Regions from separate parts of the Neisseria sp. P0001.S005 genome, predicted to be linked through region 2. Evidence: riboswitches for the same ligand, from Rfam matches in the RefSeq annotation. Region 2 holds a riboswitch; the other holds the start of a gene.

Region 1 (8,163 bases), on a different contig from region 2:
TACTTCGACCAATTCGTCTTCGGTCAAAGGCGGAAGGATACCGGGCAAACGTTGCGAAAGCATGGATTTGCCTGTACCCGGCGGACCCATCATCAGCAGGCTGTGTCCGCCTGCCGCTGCGATTTCCAAAGCAAGGCGAGCGGTATGCTGGCCTTTAACATCAGCTAAATCAGGAATTTTACTTTGTTCAGACGGCCTTTGTGGCAGTTTGCATTCGGTTTGTGTCAACGGTTCGATGCCGTTTAAATGGGCGGCCACTTCGCCCAAAGAACGCGCTCCATAAACCGCGATACCGCGCATAACGGCAGCCTGTTCGGCATTTTCTTGCGGCAAGACGAATGAGCGGCCGGCCTGCATTCCCTGCCATGCCATGGCCAGTGCGCCGCGTACGGGACGCAGCAGTCCGGACAGCGCCAATTCTCCCGCAAACTCATATTGCGAGAGCTTTTCAGGATTGATTTGTCCCGATGCGGCAAGAATGCCTAAGGCAATCGGCAAATCGAAACGGCCGGATTCTTTTGGGAGGTCGGCCGGTGCGAGGTTGACGGTAATTTTCTTGGCGGGAAAGTCGAAGCCGCTTTGGATGATGGCGGCACGCACACGATCGCGGCTTTCTTTGACTTCAGTATCGGGCAAACCGACGATATTGAAATGTGGCAAGCCGTTGGCAAGGTGGGCTTCCACTTCGACCAACGGCGCATTCATGCCGCTTAAGGCGCGGCTGTAAACCAAAGCAAGCGACATGTTTCAGACGGCCTTATTCAGCAGCTTCAGTTTGTTGTTTGATTTCGGCAACAGCTTCTTCCGCAGCAGCTTCGGCCGCTTTTAAAGCAGCTTCTTCAGGCTCTTGAGCGGCTTCGAGTTTGGCCAAACGGGCTTCCAATTCAGCCAGTTTGGTACGGGTTTTAATCAAAACCTGTTGTTGGATGTCGAATTCTTCGCGGGTCACCAAATCCATGCGGTTGAACGCGCTGCCGAGCATGGCTTTAACGTTTTTTTCCATGTCTTTGGCAGGGCTGTTGGCGATGGTTTCGCTGATTTTGGAGCTGACTTCTTCAAAAAGTTGTTTGCCGAACATAATCCGTATCCTTTATTCAGAATGTATATAGAAATTCAAGTGGCTATTGTATAAGGAAAAAGGCCGTCTGAAAACGGGAATTTTGAGACGGCCTTTGCTTTCTATCGTAAATATTCCGTGTATTTTAACGTTCAACACGGGCTTCAAAAATAGGCATCAGCCACGCGCCGCCTGTGAAGCCTTTGCATGAACCGGTGGTGTGTTCCTCACTGCGGACAAACGTTTTACCGTCCCACACCGCTGCATTGCCAGACCAGCAGTCGCCGATCCCTCGGCCTTTGAAGCTGCCGCTAAGGGTGGCTGTTTTCTCATCGAATCCGCCGTGCCCGCCGTATGTCATTGGCGGCAGCACTTGTTCAATTTTGGTCAATTCTTTATCGGCAATGGCATAGTAGCCGCTGGTTTGATAAGCACCGCCGATACAGATGGCCGAAATCAAAACCTGACGATCGTTGAGCGGATGGACATACAGGCTGCGGTTCCAATCCATTTGCTCTTTATTGTGCAGGGCGTAACAGTAATTATCGTCGCCTTCGGAAACGCGGTTGCTGTCGCTCAAGAGCTTCATGACGGCGCTGTGGCGCGGTGTGCCTTGTTCCAGCATATCGCCCTCTTTTTTCGGCACGGCAACGGCGCGGATGACGGGTTTGGGCTGCGGACTGAGGACTGCCTGACTGCTGCCGCCTTTGCGAATCAGCGCGGAAGGCGTATTCAGACGACCTTGGAATTCGTCCGCTTTCAACATTGCCGCCGCCGCGCCTTTATCGGACAAGTGCCATTCATATTTTCCCGCGCGGATGCTGATTTTGCTTTCTTTTTTCAACGCTTCGAGCAAGGCGTTGGTTTGCGCGCTGCTCAATTTGCCTGTGCCTTTTTTGTTCAACGCCAATTTGCCCAGTGATTTGCCGTTCAGCATCACTTCGCTGCGGGCTGCCACGCGGGCGAATTGGCGGTCATCGTCGTTAAACGGCAGTAGGGAGACTTCGCCGGCAACGACGGCATTCGCCCCCGCTTTTCGGGTAAACAAGATGGAAACCGGCGTTTCTGTTTCGTCCGCCTGATAGCCGGCAAGACGGCAGGTGCCGGTATTGTCGCAAGTAATGTCCCAGTCTTTGTAATTTTGATAAAAGCCTTGAGGCGGAGCAGCCAGTGCGGTGGCAGGCAAAACAGCCAGCAGCCATTTTTTCATGATGTATTCTTTCAATTTTATTTATGTAGATTCACAAGGACAGCATAGCAATCCAAAATTTCGTTGCGCTGTTTTTGTGAAAATACGATGTGTCGTTCGTAAAAAGGTTTTTAATATTTAGATGTAAAAAGGCCGTCTGAAACTCCCGTTCAGACGACCTTTATTATTTTTTTACACGCCTGCGGCTGCTTTCAATGCGGCTGCTTTGTCGGTGCGCTCCCAAGTAAATTCAGGTTCCTCGCGGCCGAAGTGGCCGTAGGCGGCGGATTTGCTGTAAATCGGGCGCAGTAGGTCGAGCATTTGGACGATGCCTTTAGGGCGCAGGTCGAAATGTTCGCGAACCAGGGCGATCAGTTTTTCTTCGCTGATTTTGCCGGTGCCGAAAGTATCGATGGAAATCGAAGTCGGTTCGGCAACGCCGATGGCGTAGGAAACTTGGATTTGGCATTGGGTTGCCAAACCGGCGGCTACGATGTTTTTTGCAACATAGCGGCAGGCGTAAGCGGCGGAACGGTCCACTTTGGACGGGTCTTTGCCGGAGAATGCGCCGCCGCCGTGCGGAGCCGCACCGCCGTAGGTATCGACGATGATTTTACGGCCGGTCAAACCGCAGTCGCCTTGCGGGCCGCCGATAACGAAGCGGCCGGTCGGGTTGATCAGGTATTTGGTTTCGTCAGTCAGCAGTTCAGACGGCAAAACGGGCTTGATAATCTGCTCAATCACGGCTTTACTCAGTTCTTCATGGCTGATGGCAGGATCGTGCTGGGTAGATAGGACGACGGTGTCGATGCGTTTTACTTTGCCAGTTTCGCTGTCGTAAACCACGGTCAGTTGGGCTTTTGCATCAGGGCGCAGCCAAGGCAGGCGGCCGTCTTTGCGCAATTCGCTTTGGCGTTGCATCAGGCGGTGGCTGTAATAGATGGCAAACGGCATTAGGGTCGGGGTTTCGTCGCAGGCGTAGCCGAACATCAAACCTTGGTCGCCTGCGCCTTGGTTCAAGTCGATGCCTTCGCCTTCGTTCACACCTTGGGCGATGTCCGGAGATTGTTGGTCGTAGTACACGCCGACCGCGCAGCCGTTGGCATCAAAGCCCAGCTCGGAGGAGTTGTAGCCGATGCGTTTGATGGTTTCGCGTGCGACTTTGATGTAGTCCACTTGGGCAGTAGTGGTAATTTCGCCTGCCAATACGCACAAGCCTGTGTTAACCAAGGTTTCCGCGGCGACACGTGCTTTGGGGTCTTGCGCCAAGATGGCATCCAAAATCGCATCGGACACTTGGTCGGCAACTTTATCCGGATGGCCTTCGGATACCGATTCGGAAGTAAACAGATATTCGCTCATTGCTATTCTTTCATTAAAAACAGGCTGCTGTGTTTTCAGACGGCCTTTTATTTCGGACAGCGGAAATCATAACAAAAACTCCGCTTTTTCTCTATACAAGTGAGAAACATTCGCACTTGTCTGCTGTTTCGGAATCCTGTTGCGCGTTTCTTACAGGCAAAAAAATTCCCGCATTAAGCGGGTTTGGATTGCTCTGGCGAGCCACATCGGTTTTTCAACCGTCCACCTTACCTTTCCGTTTGAAAAGCAGGTTGGCATGGAATTCCCAACTCTTAATGCAGCGCGGATAGTAGCAGAAAAGCAGGTGTGCCGCAATATATTTGCCCGAAGTCTGTTTTGTTCAGACGGCTGTTTCGTTTACAATCTGTCCACTTCATTTTGGTAAAACCTTATGCAAACGCTTGTTACCTTTGTTTTTAAATTTTTGGCCGCTCTGCCTTTGGCTTGGTTGCACAAATTAGGCAATCTGCTGGGCAGTTTGGGTTTCTGCGTGCTGTCGAAAGATCGCCGGCGTGTTTTCGAAAACATGAAACTTGCCGGTTTGAACCCGACGGATGAGGCGGTGAAAAAAGTTTTCCGTGAAACGGCAAAAGGCGGCTTGGAATTGCCGGTGGCGTTTTTCAGACGGCCTGAGGAAATTGAAAACCTGTTTGTCAGCGTCAACGGGTGGGAACATGTTCAGACGGCCTTGAGCGCGGGCGAGGGTTTGCTGTTTATCACGCCGCACATCGGCAGCTATGATTTGGCCGGCCGCTACATCAGCCAGCAACTGCCGTTTCCGCTGACGGCGATGTACAAGCCGCCGAAAATCAAGGCATTTGATGCGGTGATGCAGGCAGGGCGCGTGCGCGGTAAAGGCAAGACTGCACCGACCAGCATTCAGGGCGTCAAACAAATCATCAAAGCGCTGCGCGGCGGCGAAGCGACCATTGTGTTGCCGGACCATGTACCGTCTCCGGAAGAAGGAGGCGACGGCGTGTGGGTGGACTTTTTCGGCAAACCTGCCTACACCATGACGTTGGCGGGTAAGCTGGCGCAAGTCAAAGGCGTGAAGGCTTTGTTTTTCTGCGGCGAGCGTCTGCCCGACGGTAAAGGCTTTGTCTTGCACATCGAGCCTTTGCGCGGCGAATTGAACGGCGATAAGGAGAACGACGCGCGCGTGATCAATGAAAATACCGAATATTGGATACGCCGTTTTCCGGAACAATATTTGTTTATGTACAACCGCTACAAACATCCCGAAGGCGCGCCTTTCCCGCCGGAAATATAGGCTTGCCGAATGTAAAAAACCTGCTTGGACTCAAGCAGGTTTTGTATTTGGTCGGAATGAGAGGATTCGAACCTCCGACCCCTTCGTCCCGAACGAAGTGCGCTACCGGGCTGCGCTACATTCCGAATGTGGGAAATTATAGGATAGGAGAAGCCGGTTTGTACAGGGGTCGATAAATAATTAATAATTGGCTGCCGATGGGTTTGTTTTAGGCCGTCTGAAGCGATGTGTTTCAGACGGCCTGTGTTTTTGTTTGCCGCTTCTGCTGAAGCATTTGTCCTAATGGCATTATAATGCGGGCAATTGTTTTTTAGATTGTCTGCTATGTTTTATCTTTATCAGTCTGACCGTTTGGAAGCGCTTGCCGAAATGTGCGCGCATATTCATCAGGCCTTGCCTTTGGATGCTGTATTGGCACAGGAAGAAGTGGTGGTGCAGAGCCAGGGGATGCGGCGTTATCTGAATGTGTTTTTCGCGCGCAAACTCGGCGTGGCGGCGAATTTGAAGTTCAGTCTGCCTGCCGGTTTGGCGTGGCAGCTGATGCGCAAATTGGTTCCCGATGTGCCGCCGCTCAGTCCGTTTTCGCCTGAAGTCATGCGCTGGCGTTTGCTGGATTTGTTCCGCAGCGAAGTGTTTCAGACGGCCCCGGAATACGAAAACGTACGCCTGAAGCTGGAAAGTTATTTGCACAGTTCGGCCTCGGCGGATTATCAGCTTGCCGGACAAATGGCCGATATTTTCGACCAATATTTGGTGTACCGGCCGGATTGGATTGATGCGTGGCAGGCCGGGAAGCTGCTGGGTTTGGGCGATGATGAGGATTGGCAGGCACGGCTGTGGCGTTATTTGGACGATGGCAGCCAATCGGCGCCGCACCGCGTGGCCTTGTGGGAAAAGTTGTTGGCGCAGTTGGATAAATCGGTCTTGCCGCAAAGGTTGTTCGTATTCGGCATTTCGACAATGGCGCCGATGTATCTGCAACTGCTGCACCAAATTTCCAAGCATTGCGATGTGTTTGTGTTTGCGCTCAACCCGAGCAGCCAATATTGGGGCGAGGTCATCGATGAGGCGCAGATTTTAAAAAGGGGCGATGAGGCGGATTTGTCGCAGGCAGGGCATCCGCTGTTGGCTTCTTTGGGCAAGCAGGGGCGCGATTTCTTTGATTTTCTGTCGGAAGTGGAAACCGAGCAGGATATTCAGGTTTATGAAGAGGGAAAAGACGATACCTTGTTGCATTGCCTGCAAAACGATATCCAAAACTTAATCATGCCGTCTGAACGCTTATACCAACAGGAAGAAAGCGAAGCAGGTGCGCAGCAGGCTCTGGTTCAGGTTCACGATGCGGATGGCAATCCAGTGTGTGTCGAGCCGGACGAGCTGCTGAATGACGGTTCCGTCAAAATCGTCGCAGCACACAGCCCTTTGCGCGAATTGCAGATTTTGAAAGAAGAGCTGTCGCTGGTGTTGCAAAAAAATCCCGACTGGCAGCCGCACGATATTGCCGTGTTGACGCCGAACATCGAGCCGTACAGCCCGTTCATCGAAGCTGTTTTTGGACAGGCGCAGGCAGGCAGCCAGGCTTTGCCGTATTCGATTTCGGATGTGAAGCTCAGCCGCCGTCAGCCGTTGCTGTATGCTTTGGCGCAAACTTTGGATTTGCTGGAAAGCCGGTTTGAAGTGGACAAGGTTTTGCCTTTGCTGGAAAGCCGGTTGGTGTTGCAACGCTTCGGTTTGAGCGAGGAAGATGTGCCGCTGCTGCATGAGACTGTTGCCGGATTGAATGTGCATTGGGGTTTGGACCAAACCATGCGCGAGGGTAAAGACAACCTCTTTACTTGGCAGCAGGCGGTAGAGCGTTTGGCCTTGGGCTGGATGCTGCCCGAAGGCGGCAACAGCATGTGGCAGGGCGTGAGCGCGTGGCATAGCAATGTCAACCAGTTGGACGTGCTCAGCGGTTTTGCCGAATTTATCCGTACTTTGGCCGATATGGCGGCGCAATGGCAAGAGCCTGCCAATGTGGAATGCTGGGTGCAACGTTGCCGCGATTTGCTGGAGAAACTGTTTGCTCCGGATATGGACGACCAATACGCCAAGCAGCAGTTTGAGCAGTCTTTGGCGAAATGGCTGGAAGAGGCGCAGCTGGCCGAATTTGACGGATTGTTGCCGTGTAAAACCGTTATCCGCCATATCCGCCGCTTTTTAGACAGCGAAAGCCAGGCCGGTTTTTTGAGTGGCGGCATTACTTTTTGCAGTATGGTGCCGATGCGCAGCCTGCCGTTTAAAATGGTTTGCCTGTTGGGTTTGAATGACGGCGATTTTCCGCGCAATACCAAAGCGGCGGTGTTCGACCTGATTGCCAAACATCCGAAAAAAGGCGACCGCGCCCGCCGCGACGACGACCGTTATCTATTCCTCGAAGCCTTAATCAGCGCGCGCGAAATGCTGTATTTGTCTTATATCGGCCGCGATATACGCAATGATGCCGAGTTTGCGCCGTCTTCGTTAATCAGCGAGCTACTGGATACCATTGCCGCCATGACGGGGAAAAGCGGGCGCGAGTTATCGGAGAAATGGGTGAAACATCATCCGTTGCAGGCGTTTTCGCGCCGTTATTTCCAAAAGGACGCGCTTTCAGACGGCCTCTTCAGTACGCGCCAAGATTACGCCGATGCGTTGAACCAACCACAAGCGGAAGCGCAGCCGTTTTTCCTTGAGGCTTTAAGTCAGGAGGAGCCGGGCAAAACCATTCATCAGGGCGAGCTTGTCAGTTTTTGGCGCAACCCTGTCAAAGTTTGGCTGAAGAGAAATTTAAGCTGGGATCAGCCGTATTTGGACGACGCATGGGAATCTGCCGAACCGTTTGAGCCGCAACATGAGGGCCGGATTGCCGATGCCTATTTGGATGCGCGGCGCACAGGGGAAGATTTTGAAGATACGGCCATTCGGCTGAATGCAGAAAGCCTGATGCCGGTGGGCGAGTTGGGCGGCTTGTGGCAGAAGCAGTATCAGATATCTGCGAAAAATGTGGATGCCGGGTTGATACGCAGTAACAAAAGGCCGTCTGAACCTTATGAAGAACACTTTGACGATTTGGTTTTACAAGGCACCATCGGCAATCTTTATGAATGCGGCCGCATTGTGTTCCAAAACCAAAAAGACAATGCGCCCAACCGTGTTGCCCGTTTATTGGAGCATTTGATTTTTTGCGCCGTCGCCCCTCAATCCGTTGAAAACCGACAAACCCATATTGTCAGCTTGGGGCAGACCGAAACCTATGCCGCCATC
Region 2 (8,163 bases):
AATTTGGTGCAGCAGTTGCAGATACATCGGCGCCATTGTCGAAATGCCGAATACAAACAACCTTTGCGGCAAGACTGATTTATCCAACTGCGCCAACAGCTTTTCCCACAAGGCCACGCGGTGCGGCGCAGATTGGCTGCCATCGTCCAAATAACGCCACAGCCGCGCCTGCCAATCCTCATCATCGCCCAAACCCAGCAGCTTCCCAGCCTGCCACGCATCAATCCAGTCCGGGCGGTACACCAAATATTGGTCAAAAATATCCGCCATCTGTCCGGCAAGCTGATAATCCGCCGATGCCGAGCTGTGCAAATAACTTTCCAGCTTCAGGCGCACGTTTTCGTATTCCGGTGCCGTCTGAAACGCTTCGCTGCGGAACAAATCCAGCAAACGCCAACGCATGACTTCAGGTGAAAACGGACTGAGCGGCGGCACATCGGGAACCAATTTGCGCATCAGCTGCCACGCCAAACCGGCAGGCAGGCTGAACTTCAAATTCGCCGCCACGCCGAGTTCGCGCGCGAAAAACACATTCAGATAACGCCGCATACCCTGGCTCTGCACCACCACTTCTTCCTGCGCCAATACGGAATCCAAGGGCGAAGCCTGATGAATACGCGCGCACATTTCGGCAAGCGATTCCAAACGGTCGGATTGAAAGAGATAAAACATGACATGCCATCAAAAAAACAATTACGCGCATTATAATGCCATCAGGGCAAACGGTTCAGCAGCGTATGAAAATAAAAGGCAAAAGATTACGGTAAAGGCCGTCTGAAACCGCTTTTCAGACGGTCTTTGCCATTTAAATATCGTGGACAGTGCAAACGCTAGGCTTTAATGTATTTCTTTTTGAACCTCGGCTTTGTTTAAGCCGAAAGAAAATCTTCTGAGTTCCCAACCAAAATAAAAACCTGCTTTCCTCAAAGCAGGTTTTGAATCTATCCCACTCAAGCAGGCGGCAACGGCGCGCCTTCGGGATGCTTGTAGCGATTGTACATAAACAAATATTGTTCCGGAAAACGGCGTATCCAATATTCGGTATTTTCATTGATCACGCGCGCATCGTTCTCCTTATCGCCGTTCAACTCACCGCGCAAAGGCTCGATGTGCAAGACAAAGCCTTTGCCATCGGGCAGACGCTCGCCGCAGAAAAACAAAGCCTTCACGCCTTTGACTTGCGCCAGCTTGCCCGCCAACGTCATGGTATAGGCAGGTTTGCCGAAAAAGTCCACCCACACGCCGTCGCCCCCTTCTTCGGGAGACGGTACATGGTCCGGCAAAACAATGGTCGCTTCGCCGCCGCGCAGAGCCTTAATAATTTGTTTGACGCCCTGAATACTGGTAGGCGCAGTCTTGCCTTTACCGCGCACGCGCCCCGCCTGCATCACCGCATCAAAAGCCTTGATTTTCGGCGGCTTATACATCGCCGTCAGCGGAAACGGCAGTTGCTGACTGATGTAGCGGCCCGCCAAATCATAGCTGCCGATGTGCGGCGTAATAAACAGCAAACCTTCGCCCGCACTCAAGGCCGTCTGAACATGTTCCCAACCGTTGACGCTGACAAACAGGTTCTCAATTTCCTCAGGCCGTCTGAAAAACGCCACCGGCAATTCCAAGCCGCCTTTTGCCGTTTCACGGAAAACTTTTTTCACCGCCTCATCCGTCGGGTTCAAACCGGCAAGTTTCATGTTTTCGAAAACACGCCGGCGATCTTTCGACAGCACGCAGAAACCCAAACTGCCCAGCAGATTGCCTAATTTGTGCAACCAAGCCAAAGGCAGAGCGGCCAAAAATTTAAAAACAAAGGTAACAAGCGTTTGCATAAGGTTTTACCAAAATGAAGTGGACAGATTGTAAACGAAACAGGCCGTCTGAACAAAACAGACTTCGGGCAAATATATTGCGGCACACCTGCTTTTCTGCTACTATCCGCACTGCATTAAGAGTTGGGAATTCCATGCCAACCTGCTTTTCAAACGGAAAGGTAAGGTGGACGGTTGAAAAACCGATGTGGCTCGCCAGAGCAATCCAAACCCGCTTAATGCGGGAATTTTTTTGCCTGTAAGAAACGCGCAACAGGATTCCGAAACAGCAGGCAAGTGCGAATGTTTCTCACTTGTATAGAGAAAAAGCGGAGTTTTTGTTATGATTTCCGCTGTCCGAAATAAAAGGCCGTCTGAAAACACAGCAGCCTGTTTTTAATGAAAGAATAGCAATGAGCGAATATCTGTTTACTTCCGAATCGGTATCCGAAGGCCATCCGGATAAAGTTGCCGACCAAGTATCCGATGCGATTTTGGATGCCATCTTGGCGCAAGACCCAAAAGCGCGTGTCGCCGCAGAAACCTTGGTCAACACAGGCTTGTGCGTATTGGCAGGCGAAATCACGACTACCGCCCAAGTGGACTACATCAAAGTCGCACGCGAAACCATCAAACGCATCGGCTACAACTCCTCCGAGCTGGGCTTTGATGCTACCGGCTGCGCAGTCGGCGTGTACTACGACCAACAATCTCCGGACATCGCCCAAGGCGTGAACGAAGGCGAAGGCATCGACTTAAACCAAGGCGCAGGCGACCAAGGTTTGATGTTCGGCTATGCCTGCGACGAAACCCCTACCCTGATGCCGTTTGCCATCTATTACAGCCACCGCCTGATGCAACGCCAAAGCGAATTGCGCAAAGACGGCCGCCTGCCTTGGCTGCGTCCTGATGCCAAAGCCCAACTGACCGTGGTTTACGACAGCAAAACCGGCAAAGTAAAACGCATCGACACCGTCGTCCTGTCTACCCAGCACGATCCGTCTATCGGTTACGAAGAGCTGAAAAACGCCGTGATCGAACACATCATCAAACCGGTTCTGCCGTCTGAACTGCTGACCGACGAAACCAAATACCTGATCAACCCGACCGGCCGCTTCGTTATCGGCGGCCCGCAAGGCGACTGCGGTTTGACCGGCCGTAAAATCATCGTCGATACCTACGGCGGTGCGGCTCCGCACGGCGGCGGCGCATTCTCCGGCAAAGACCCGTCCAAAGTGGACCGTTCCGCCGCTTACGCCTGCCGCTATGTTGCAAAAAACATCGTAGCCGCCGGTTTGGCAACCCAATGCCAAATCCAAGTTTCCTACGCCATCGGCGTTGCCGAACCGACTTCGATTTCCATCGATACCTTCGGTACAGGCAAAATCAGCGAAGAAAAACTGATTGCCTTAGTTCGCGAACATTTCGACCTGCGCCCCAAAGGCATCGTCCAAATGCTCGACCTCTTGCGCCCGATTTACAGCAAATCCGCCGCATACGGCCATTTCGGCCGCGAAGAGCCTGAATTTACTTGGGAGCGCACCGACAAAGCAGCCGCATTAAAAGCAGCCGCAGGCGTGTAAACTTCCGCATTTGAGGCCGTCTGAAAAGCAAAACGTTTTCAGACGGCCTTTTTCCTTATACAATAGCCACTTGAATTTCTATATACATTCTGAATAAAGGATACGGATTATGTTCGGCAAACAACTTTTTGAAGAAGTCAGCTCCAAAATCAGCGAAACCATCGCCAACAGCCCTGCCAAAGACATGGAAAAAAACGTTAAAGCCATGCTCGGCAGCGCGTTCAACCGCATGGATTTAGTGACCCGCGAAGAATTCGACATCCAACAACAGGTTTTGATTAAAACCCGTACCAAACTGGCCGAATTGGAAGCCCGTTTGGCCAAACTCGAAGCCGCTCAAGAGCCTGAAGAAGCTGCTTTGAAAGCGGCCGAAGCCGCTGCTGAAAAAGCTGTTGCCGAAATCAAACAACAAACCGAAGCTGCCGAATAAGGCCGTCTGAAATATGTCGCTTGCTTTGGTTTACAGCCGCGCCTTAAGCGGCATGAATGCGCCGTTGGTCGAAGTGGAAGCCCACCTTGCCAACGGCTTGCCACATTTCAATATCGTCGGTTTGCCCGATACTGAAGTCAAAGAAAGCCGCGACCGTGTACGTGCTGCCATCATCCAAAGCGGCTTCGACTTTCCCGCCAAGAAAATTACCGTCAACCTTGCACCGGCCGACCTCCCAAAAGAATCCGGCCGTTTCGATTTGCCGATTGCCTTGGGCATTCTTGCCGCATCGGGACAAATCAATCCTGAAAAGCTTGCCCAATATGAGTTTGCCGGAGAATTGGCACTGTCCGGCCTGCTGCGTCCCGTACGCGGCGCACTGGCCATGGCATGGCAGGGAATGCAGGCAGGCCGTTCGTTCGTCTTGCCGCAAGAAAATGCCGAACAGGCTGCCGTCATGCGCGGTATCGCGGTTTATGGTGCGCGTTCTTTAGGCGAAGTGGCCGCGCATTTAAACGGTATCGAACCGTTGACACAAACTGAATGCAAGCTGACGCAAAGGCCGTCTGAACAAAGTAAAATTCCTGATTTAGCCGATGTTAAAGGCCAGCATACCGCACGCCTTGCTTTGGAAATTGCAGCGGCAGGCGGACACAGCCTGCTGATGATGGGTCCGCCGGGTACAGGCAAATCCATGCTTTCGCAACGTTTACCCGGAATCCTTCCGCCTTTGACCGAAGACGAATTGGTCGAAGTATGGGCATTGCGTTCGCTCCTGCCCAACCATCAACAGCAACTCGACAGCAACCGCCCTTTCCGCAGCCCCCACCACAGCGCCAGCTCGGCCGCCATGGTCGGCGGCGGTTCCGACCCGCGTCCGGGTGAAATTTCATTGGCGCACCACGGTGTGTTGTTTTTAGACGAATTGCCCGAGTTTGACCGTAAAGTATTGGAAGTATTGCGCGAACCTTTGGAAAACGGCGAAATCCATATCTCCCGCGCCGCACGCCAAGCTGTTTATCCGGCCAAGTTCCAGCTCGTCGCCGCCATGAACCCCTGCCCTTGCGGCTATCTCGGTCATCCGTCCAAACCTTGCCGCTGCACGCCTGAAAGCATCGCCCGTTACCGCAGCAAAATTTCAGGGCCATTACTCGACCGCATTGATTTAACCATCGAAGTACCCAGCCTTTCCGCCGCTGAGCTGATGCAACAAGAAACCGGAGAATCCAGTGCCACCGTATTAGAACGCGTTACCGCCGCGCGTAAAATCCAATACGGCCGACAAGGCAAAGTTAATGCCGAATTGAGTGTCAGCGAGCTCGATGGCAAAGCCCGTATCCAAAAAGAAGCGCAAGAAGCCTTGGGAACCATGCTCGAAAAACTGTCCCTTTCCGCACGAAGTTTTCACCGCATCATGCGCGTTGCCCGTACACTGGCCGATTTGGCAGGGGACGAAGAAGTCAGCAAAACCCATGTGATGAAAGCCATCGGCTTCCGTCGCGCCCTTTAACTTTTCAGACGGCCTGAATCTTTATGTTTAAGTAAAACTAGAGTAAACAAAGCATCAGGATTTTGCCGTCTATAACGGTTATTGATAAAATATCGAATCCAAACTCAGACAGTCTCCTTTCAGGCCGTCTGAACACATTATTACAAGGTAAGTCATGAAAAAATCTACACAATATGGCAAAGGCTTGGCCGGTTTCTTTTTCGGCCTGATACTGGCAACAGGTATTATTGCCGGTATTTTGTTCTTCTTGAATCAAGGCAACCAAAACGTTTTCAAAGAGCTGACTCAGCCTAAACAAAGCGAAGAATCTGAAATCCTGAAACCTCAGGAGAAAGCAGAGAAACGCCCAGCTACCGATAATTCATCTACCCAAGCAGATGAAGAAAAAGCTCAAGCGGAAAAAGAAGCTCAGGAAAAAGCCGAACAAGCAGAACGTGAAGCTAAAGAAAAAGCTGAAAAAGCCGCCACTGATAAAGCCGAACGTGAAGCCAAAGAAAGAGCAGACAAAACTGATGCCGACAAAGCCGAACGCGAAGCCAAAGAAAAAGCTGCAAAAACTGAAGCAGAAAAAGAAACTGCTAAGAAAAAACTGGCCGAGAAAAAAGCTGAGTTAGAGAAAAAACGCGCAGAAAAAGCCAAAGCGGAAAAAGAAACTACCGATAAAGCTGCTAAAGACAAAAAAGCAGTCGACCAACTGACTGCCAAACAAAAAGAGCGTGCCGAGCGCAAACTGGCCGAGAAAAAAGCGGCTGAAGCCAAAAAGCAAAACAAGCCGACACCTGAGCAAATCCTCAATAGCGGCAGCATCGAAAAAGCACGTAAAGCAGCAAATGCCTCTGTAGCAAAAGAAAGTAACAACTCTGCAAGTAAACAGTCAGCAGAAAAAACCGAAACAGCTGCCAACAGCGGTAAAAAAGCCTTCCTGCAGCTTGGTTCATATACAGACCGCTCCAGCGCAGACTCACAACGTGCAAAATTGGCTATTTTAGGTGTTTCTTCAAGAGTGGTTGAATCGCAAAACGGCGACAAAACCATTTACCGAGTTCAAAGTAACACTATGCCGCAGGAAGCCGCTGTAAAACTGCAAAAAAACCTGCAAGGCCATAATATCAACAGCTTGATTCGTTCTACCAAATAATGGAATCACTGATGAAGCAGAGTATAAAACAAACCATTGCCGCACTCGGCCTGAGCCTGCTCAGTCTGAGTGCTCAGGCTGCTACCGAGGGCGTGGACTATACTGTCCTCAGTCGCCCTATCCCGCAGCAACAAGCCGGCAAAATTGAAGTGCTTGAGTTTTTCGGCTACTTCTGCGTCCATTGTTACCATCTCGATCCGGTTTTGTTGCAACACAGTAAAACCTTTGCTAAAGATGTTTCCTTACGGACGGAGCACGTCGTTTGGATGCCTGAAATGTTGGGTTTGGCCAAGGTTGCCGCAGCCGTTAATCTTTCAGGTTTGAAATATCAAGCTAATCCAGTCATCTTCAAAGCAGTTTACGAACAAAAAATCAACCTGGCCGATACCAATGTATTCCGATCATGGGTGGGTAAACAGACGAGTTTTGACAGTAAAAAACTGCTTCAAACCTACAATAGTCCTGCTGCCGCATCGGCTGCTGCAAAAATGCAGCAATTGACGGAAACTTATCGAATTGAAAACACACCAACTGTCATCGTCGGTGGAAAATACAAAATCAATTTCAACGGTACCGACTGGAAAGCAGGTATGAAAACCATAGACGAGCTCATCGTCAAAGTCCGCCGCGAACAATCCTCAAAACCACTTTAACTATTCAACAAAAGAAAGACGGCCTCAAGGCCGTCTGAAAACTTATGGACATTCTGATTTTATTTAAAGCACTTATTCTCGGTATTATCGAAGGTTTAACCGAGTTTCTCCCTATTTCCAGTACCGGTCACCTGATTGTATTCGGTGACTTAATGAACTTTCAAAGCAACGGAAAAGTATTTGAAATTGCTATTCAACTCGGTGCCGTATTAGCCGTCGTATTTGAATACCGCCAACGATTTACCCATATCATAAAAGGATTGGGTAAAGAACGAACAGCCAATCGCTTTGTACTGAATTTATTTATTGCCTTCATACCGGCTGCGGTTGTGGGGCTATTGTTCAGCAAACAAATCAAATTACACCTTTTCAACCCAATTACCGTTGCTACCATGCTGGTACTGGGTGGTTTCTTCATTTTATGGGTTGAAAAACGCCAAGCAAAAACCAAACCTAAAGTCAATCATGTAGATGATATGCGCCCAATCGACGCATTTGTTGTAGGATGCGCCCAAATTTGTGCCCTTATCCCTGGTACATCACGTTCAGGCAGTACCATCATGGGCGGTATGCTATGGGGACTGGAACGTAAAACAGCTACTGAGTTCTCATTCTTCCTTGCCGTACCGATGATGATTGCGGCAACAGGTTACGATATCTTAAAAAACTACAAACTCTTTACCTTGCAAGATGTCGGACAAATTGCTATCGGTTTTATCGCAGCATTTATCGCCGGTTTATTGGCAGTAAAAGCATTGCTGAAATTTGTCTCCAGTAAAAACTATGTGCCTTTTGCCTACTACCGTATTGTATTTGGTGGTCTGATTCTCCTTACTTGGATGCTGGGCTGGGTCAGCTGGAGCGAATAACCCATCTTCATTCACCAAAGGACGTTCCCACGCACGTCCTTTTCTTTTGCCCTTTTTTCTTTTATCCCTTCAGACAACCACTCTATGCGCCAAATGGTTTACACTCCGTATCATTACCCCTAAATATCTCCTCACCGTCCGTACAGCTGCCCTTCACCTTCATCTTCCCGCACAC

What was found. A riboswitch is a leader RNA that binds a small molecule or an ion and turns the genes downstream of it on or off. The one in region 2 is predicted to bind S-adenosylmethionine.
Region 1: it holds a riboswitch for S-adenosylmethionine, as region 2 does, so the genes downstream of both, metK (methionine adenosyltransferase) here and metK (methionine adenosyltransferase) in region 2, are expected to answer to the same signal.

The regions. Positions count from the first base shown of each region.
Region 1 is NZ_JBQCTZ010000100.1:1,114-9,276, reverse strand. Features, by position in the region: gene ACTHSP_RS12335 (YifB family Mg chelatase-like AAA ATPase) at 1-744, opposite strand, end outside; gene ACTHSP_RS12330 (accessory factor UbiK family protein) at 758-1,078, opposite strand; gene ACTHSP_RS12325 (DUF1176 domain-containing protein) at 1,203-2,267, opposite strand; gene metK (methionine adenosyltransferase) at 2,439-3,608, opposite strand; SAM-I-IV-variant riboswitch at 3,782-3,892, opposite strand; gene ACTHSP_RS12315 (lysophospholipid acyltransferase family protein) at 4,000-4,878, shown strand; tRNA gene ACTHSP_RS12310 (tRNA-Pro) at 4,927-5,003, opposite strand; gene recC (exodeoxyribonuclease V subunit gamma) at 5,203-8,163, shown strand, end outside.
Region 2 is NZ_JBQCTZ010000106.1:3,403-11,565, forward strand. Features, by position in the region: gene recC (exodeoxyribonuclease V subunit gamma) at 1-672, opposite strand, end outside; gene ACTHSP_RS12685 (lysophospholipid acyltransferase family protein) at 951-1,826, opposite strand; SAM-I-IV-variant riboswitch at 1,935-2,045, shown strand; gene metK (methionine adenosyltransferase) at 2,219-3,388, shown strand; gene ACTHSP_RS12695 (accessory factor UbiK family protein) at 3,498-3,818, shown strand; gene ACTHSP_RS12700 (YifB family Mg chelatase-like AAA ATPase) at 3,832-5,328, shown strand; gene ACTHSP_RS12705 (SPOR domain-containing protein) at 5,483-6,466, shown strand; gene ACTHSP_RS12710 (thiol:disulfide interchange protein DsbA/DsbL) at 6,478-7,119, shown strand; gene ACTHSP_RS12715 (undecaprenyl-diphosphate phosphatase) at 7,164-7,988, shown strand; gene ACTHSP_RS12720 (type IV pilin protein) at 8,071-8,163, opposite strand, start outside.